Thermogemmata fonticola: one gene and its partner. The protein of the gene in region 2 interacts with the protein of the main gene of each other region in a pairwise test. Links are inferred from orthologs where the notes say so. Each region holds a gene or a part of one and is shown on either strand. Other genes may lie near its edges. The genes, in order: dprA and recA.

Evidence for each region.
Region 1: the proteins of recA (region 2) and dprA interact in binary tests that used the Bacillus subtilis proteins (3 or more experiments, as listed by UniProt). The link is inferred for Thermogemmata fonticola from one-to-one orthologs.

The regions. Positions count from the first base shown.
Region 1 is NZ_JACEFB010000009.1:146,170-149,273, reverse strand. Bases 48-2,838 are described here. They hold dprA (DNA-processing protein DprA), read right to left. Parts: upstream 2,184-2,838; coding sequence 912-2,183; downstream 48-911. Other genes in these bases: H0921_RS12490 (ribose-phosphate diphosphokinase), read left to right, coding at 2,300-2,838; H0921_RS12500 (sigma-54 interaction domain-containing protein), read right to left, coding at 48-729. In the rest of the region: more of H0921_RS12500, read right to left, coding at 1-47; more of H0921_RS12490, read left to right, coding at 2,839-3,104. UniProt on the Bacillus subtilis protein: Protein that helps load RecA onto ssDNA during transformation. Binds cooperatively to circular ssDNA, is able to bridge different segments of DNA. Favors the loading of RecA onto SsbA- or SsbB-coated ssDNA and formation of RecA-DNA filaments.
Region 2 is NZ_JACEFB010000003.1:124,309-127,468, forward strand. Bases 167-3,013 are described here. They hold recA (recombinase RecA), read right to left. Parts: upstream 2,235-3,013; coding sequence 1,098-2,234; downstream 167-1,097. Other genes in these bases: H0921_RS06580 (lipopolysaccharide biosynthesis protein), read right to left, coding at 167-990; H0921_RS06590 (hypothetical protein), read right to left, coding at 2,771-3,013. Also shown: more of H0921_RS06580, read right to left, coding at 1-166; more of H0921_RS06590, read right to left, coding at 3,014-3,160. UniProt on the Bacillus subtilis protein: Multifunctional protein involved in homologous recombination, DNA repair and competence.

The DNA of each region.
Region 1 (3,104 bases), on a different replicon or contig from region 2:
GACAATCAGGCGCTCCAGCGTGTTTTCCAGTTCGCGGACATTGCCGGGCCAGTCGTACCCCTGGAGCCACTCCGCCAGTTCCGGCGTCAGCTCCGGCACAGGGCATTTGTGCTGCTCGGCATAGCGGCGGAGAAAATGGCGGGCCAGCAGGGGAATATCCTCCCGGCGTTCCCGCAGCGGCGGCAAATGGATCGGGATGACGTTGAGGCGGTAGTACAAATCCTCCCGGAACTGCCCCGCCGCGACCAACTCCTCCAGCGGGGCGTTGCTCGCGGCCACCACCCGGACATCCACGCGGATCGTCCGGCTTTCCCCCACCCGTTCAAACTCCCGTTCCTGGAGGACCCGCAACAGCTTGACCTGCAACTTCGGGGAGGTGCTGTTGATTTCATCCAGGAAAATGGTACCTCCGTGGGCGGCCTCGAAGCGCCCCGTCTTGTTTTCCACCGCGCCGGTGAAGGCGCCCTTGACATGCCCGAACAGCTCGCTTTCGAGCAGGTTTTCATGCAAAGCGCCGCAGTTGACGCGGACAAAGGGGCCATCCGCCCGCCGACTCAGCTTGTGGATCGCCCGGGCGATCAGTTCCTTGCCGGTACCTGTCTCCCCGACGAGCAGGACATGGGCGGAGCGGGGCGCCGCCAAGCGCACCAGGCGGTACACCTCCTGCATCGCGGGGGCATTGCCTACGATCTCCGGCAAAGGGGGTTCTATTTGCTCACTTTTTGTCATTCTCCCATCGCTCCTGGGGAGAGGATGAACGGGAGAGAGCCGCCTTTTGCGTCCTTGTTCCCCGTCAGTATAATCACCCCTGCCACGAATTGCCACCTGACTGCATACTTCCTAGGCAATTCTCCCCGGCCTCCCGCCCCCGCCAAACTACTGCCCATATCCTAGGCATCCGACTTCTCCCCTTATTGAATCCGCTCGTAGAAGTTGCCGGGCAAGCGGCGGATGCGGTGCTGCAATTCCAACTGCATGAGCTGGGGCAACAAGTCCGAAACCCTACACTGGAGGGCATAGGCCAGTTCATCGATATGGCGGCGCTGGGCGAGTTGGTCCCAGATAGCCTGGAGAGGGGGGTCCAACGGGGAAGGCGGAGCGGCAGGAGGAGGGGGAACAGCGGGAGGAAGCGGAGCGGCGGCGGGCTGGGGACGTTCCGCGAAGGGACGCTCCAGGGGCGGACCATTGGCAGAGGCAGCGGAGGCGGTGGGAAGGAAGGCGTCCGACGGCGGGGCTTCTTCAGCGAACAAGCTGGCGGGGCGGCTCGGCGGCGGGGCGGCTTCCCCCGCCTTCAGCCCTTGCAGGTCGGCGAGCAGGTCGTCCACTCCCCGGATCAAGCGGGCGCCCTGGCGGAGCAAGGCCAGGCATCCGGCGCTGGTTTCACTGTCCAGGTTTCCCGGCAGGGCAAAGACTTCCCGCCCCTGTTCCAGGGCATGCTCAGCGGTGATGAGCGCTCCGCTGCGCTGGCCCGCTTCCACCAGCACCACGGCCAGGCTCAGGCCGCTGATCAAGCGATTGCGGGCGGGGAACATGCCGGCCTGCGGCGGGGTCTGCATCGGGGTTTCGCTGATCAGGCAGCCGGGTCCTGAGGCGATCCGCTGGGCCAGCTCCTCATGTTCCGGGGGATAGATGCGTCCCAAGCCGCCCGCCAGGACGGCGATGGTGCGCCCGCCGCTTTCCAGGGCAGCCTGATGGGCAGCGCCGTCGATGCCGCGGGCCAAGCCGGAGACGACGGTGTAACCGGCCAAGGCCAGGCCGCGCGCGAGTTGTTCGGCCCAGCGGCGGCCGGCTGCCGTCGCCTGGCGCGTGCCCACCACGGCCACCGCCCGCTGGTCCCGGCGGTCCCACTTCCCTTTGAGAAAGAGCAGCGGTGGGGGATTGCTGATGGAAAGCAGCGGGGCGGGATACTCCGGCTGCGTCCAGATCACCGCCTGGACGCCGTGCTGGGCCATGAGGGCTTCTTCACGGGCCGCCGCCGCCTCGACCTGCTGCAAGGCCGCGGCCAGTTGCCGGGCCAGCTTCGCTCCGATGTGGGGGACCTGGCGCAGTTGTTCCGCTGTCGCCCGCCGCACCGCCGCTGCCGAACCGAAATGCTGGAGCAAGGCCGCCGTCAAGCGCGGCCCCAAACCGGGAACCAGCGCCAAAGCCAGATGATCGCGCAGCTCCTCCGCCGCCGGACGCATCACTCCGTTCCCAGGACCAGCTTCAGGGAAAAAATCGCGTCCGCTTACCACCATAGCCGATGGAGAAGATGGGGGAAAGGATACTGGAAGAATTCCTGAGGGAAAAATTGTTGGCAATGGCGGAAGAAATTGGCATAATGCCAGTGCAGCCCCTTTCCCTCAACCGGCCGGAAGGATCGGCGGTGTACGGCAACGGCAATAACCACAAGCTGAAGATTTTCAGCGGTCGGGCCAATCCCTCGTTGGCGGAGAGCATTGCGCGCCACCTGGGCTGCCCCTTGGGACGGATCAGCCTGGGGAATTTCCCCGACGGCGAGACGAGCGTGCGGATCGAAGAGGATGTGCGGGGCCGGGACGTGTTCCTGGTCCAGCCGACCTGCACGCCGGTCAACGAGAACTTGATGGAATTGCTCATCATGCTGGACGCCTTCAAGCGGGCGTCGCCAGCGCGGATCACCGCGGTGCTGCCCTACTACGGCTACGCCCGGCAGGACCGCAAGGACAAAGGGCGCGTGCCGATCTCCGCTAAACTGGTCGCCAATCTGATCACCAAAGCCGGGGCGGACCGGGTGCTGGCGCTGGACCTCCATGCGGCCCAGATTCAGGGCTTTTTCGACATCCCGGTCGACCATCTCTACGCCGCCAAGGAGCTAGCGCGGAGCATTCGGCAGTTGGGCATCCCGCCGGAAGACCTGGTGGTGCTCAGTCCCGACGAGGGGAGCATCAAAAAGGCGCTCGACTTCCAGCGCTATGTCGGGGGCAAGCTGGCGGTGGTGGACAAGCGCCGGACGAGTGCCACGGAGGTCAAGCACCAGCATTTGATCGGGGCGTCGCTGGATGGGAAAACGGTGGTGATGTACGACGACATGATCGCCACGGCGGGCACGATTGTGGGGGCGACGCGCGTGGCGCGGGATGCCG
Region 2 (3,160 bases):
GCCGTGTACCGGCAAGACAAGGTAGAGCACCGCCCGCGTCGCATCGAGGAAGAGGCGGCGCAAGCCTTCGCGGTCGTTCACGGCTTCCCGCTGGCTAATGGCAGGTGTCAAGGTAGTCGTGGCCGCCCGCAGCAGGTTCTTTCCCATGTCGATCAGGCGATACGCCAGGGTGTAATGAGCCACAGCCGCCGCCGAGAGGAACAGGCCCGCCACGATCGGCCCGCTCTGCCCACTCAACCGCCCGGCGACCATGGCCAGAAATGCATCGCGGCTGTATCCGCGCACCTCTCGCAGGGTGGTCCGATCCACCCAGCGCCAGGAGAGTGACAAACCCGGCAAATCACGCCGCACAACCCACCACATCACGCCGTGTTCCACAAGCTGGCTCAGGCTCAAGACAACGGCCAGGCCCGTCAAACCCGGTGCAGTCTCCATCACCAGTACGATACCGCTGACTCGCAGAACAAGAGCGCCCAACCGCACAGCGCTCTTCTGCCCAAACCTTTGCAAGCCATCCAGTAAAGTGGGAAACACACTCAGGGGCAGCGTGAAGGCAAACTGACCGAACATCAGAAGCAGAAATGGTAGGAGTCGATCGGCCTGGTCCAACCGGTTTTCGAGGAGGGGGGCGAGGACCAAGCCCAAGGGCAGACTCACGAGCAGCACAATCCCAGCGGCACCGCAGTAGAGCCAGAAGGCGGCAGCGGCATAGCGGCTCAATTCTTGCTGAGCGCTCAGCGCATGGTAGCGGGCCACGTAGCGGACGAGGCAAGCTGCTAGGCCTAGGTCCAGGAGAGTGAAGTACGCTAGCAGGGCTTCTACCATACACCACACGCCATAGCGGGCTTCCCCTAATCGGCGGAGCAGGTAAGGAGCCAGAAAGAAAGCCACGGTTAAGGTGGCGGCGAAGGCGACCCAGTTGGCCAGTGCCCCCCACGCCATGGTGCGGCCACTGGACCCAGGAGCGGAGTCATGGTGTTGCTCAGACATGGCAGTTGCCCTTCCTTGGGCTATGCGGCAGGCGGGAGCAGAGCCAACCGTTGGGTGTTTTCAATAGGCGTTATTTGGTATGCACCGCCGGGGACAGGTGAAACACTTCAGTTTTCTACGGCAGTACGCGAGCGGGCTTTGCGCTTCGGTTCCTCAGCCTGCTGCTCCAGTGCCTCCAAAGCAGCTTTCGCCTCGGCCTCTTCGCGTTCCGCTTCCAGAGCCAATTCTGCGTCCGTGGTGCTCTTGGGCTTATGCTTGCTCAGGACCGCTTGGCGAATCTCTTCGCACAGTTCCTCACGTTCTCGCAAAAATTGCAAGGCCGCTTCCTTCCCGTGGCCCAGCCGTTCTCCCTTGTAACTGAAGTGTGCCCCGCTTTTGGCGATGATCTGCTCATCCACCGCGAGGCGGAAGAGATCACCGAGCCAATCGATCCCGCGATCGAAGAGAATGTCGAACTCTGCGGTGCGGAAGGGCGGAGCCACCTTATTTTTCACCACGCGAACGCGAGTTTCTGCCCCGATCGCCTCTTCATCTTGCCGGAGTGTTGTCACTCGTTTGACTTCCATGCGGACGCTGGCATAGAACTTGAGGGCCAACCCGCCCGGCGTCGTATTCGGATCACCGTACATCACCCCGATCTTTTGGCGAATCTGGTTAATGAAGACCAGGCAGGTCCGGCTCTTGTTGATGATCGGCGTGAGCACCCGCATCGCCTGGCTCATCAAGCGGGCTTGCAGCCCCACCTTGGCATCGCCGATCTCCCCATCCTGAATTTCGCTTTTCGGTACCAAAGCGGCCACCGAATCGACCACGATAATATCCACCGCATTGGAACGGATTAGCATCTCGGCGATCCGCAGGGCTTCCTCCCCATAGCTAGGCTGCGAGACCAGCAGGGCATCCAGATCAACGCCAATCCGCTTGGCCCAACTGGGGTCCAGGGCATGCTCGGCGTCGATATACGCCGCCACTCCTCCCTGCTTTTGGGCATTGGCCACCGCATGCAGGGCAATCGTCGTCTTACCGCTCGACTCCGCTCCGAAAATCTCCACGACCCGGCCCCGCGGCAAACCCTTCCCGCCCAGGGCAATATCCAGCGACAGCGAACCGGTTGGAATCCCTTCCACGTCCTGCGCTGTCATATCCCCCAACGACATGATCGAGCCTTTTCCGAACTCCTTCTCGATCGCCGCGAGAGCGTTCCGCAGCTCCTTGTTGTCCAGCAACTTGTCCTTCTCCGCCATGGTTCTGTCTCCCCTGAGAGTATGTTGTATTTCGGATCAATCTGGGAAAGAGAAAAGGCGCCGCCACCCGGCCCTTGGTTCCTCTGTCCCTGTTGCGTGTAAAGAAGTTTACCCTCTTCCCCCCATTTTAGAGAAGGTCAGCAGGTCAAAAAAATTCCCGCGCATCCCAAGGTCTGCCGCGTGGCGAATTCATCTGCTGTCCTGCCTCCCATGAAACACAGACTCGGAGTTGCCGACCCTCCCCGTTCGTATTTTCTCCGCTGACTTATCAAAACTGTACGCGTACCTCCCGGCGAAAAACAAGACGAGCCGTCCTCCCCCGCTCTGGCCATTGCTGGTTCCTGATGGGAACTGCGGCATCACAGCGGTGGTGTCACAATAGGCTTAGGGGGATTCAAGGCTCAACCGCCAGGAAGGAACTGGAAGGCTAACCGCTGGGAACGGATCGGCTGCCTTTGCCATCCGGCTCAGTGGCTCCTGCAACTGTCGGTGCGACATGTGAGTGGTCGCGGAAGACCGGTTTTTCACCCATCGGTTCACTCCAAAGCAGCGTATTCGCGCTCCAGACGCTGGGCCACCGGGTGCCAGAAACTGGGATCGACGGCCGCATACATCATTTCGGCCCGTTGGATGAGAAAGCGAGCAATTATCTGCTCATGGGACAGTAACTTATACTGCCATGCCACGGAAGTGAAGAAACCCTGCCGGCGACGGAGTATGGGATCGGCCATCTCCACAGCCTGCCGAAGGGTAATTTCCCCGACGACCAAACGCACCGTGATATGATCCAAGGCCTGACAACTGAGATGCAACCGAACCCTTGTTCGCTCCAGGTGCTGCCTTTGCTCCTGAATCTGGCCCCAATCTAGGCCAGGCTGCGTCCTGCGGGGCAAGCAGAATGTGATCGTTTCCGGCGGTTCTGCTCG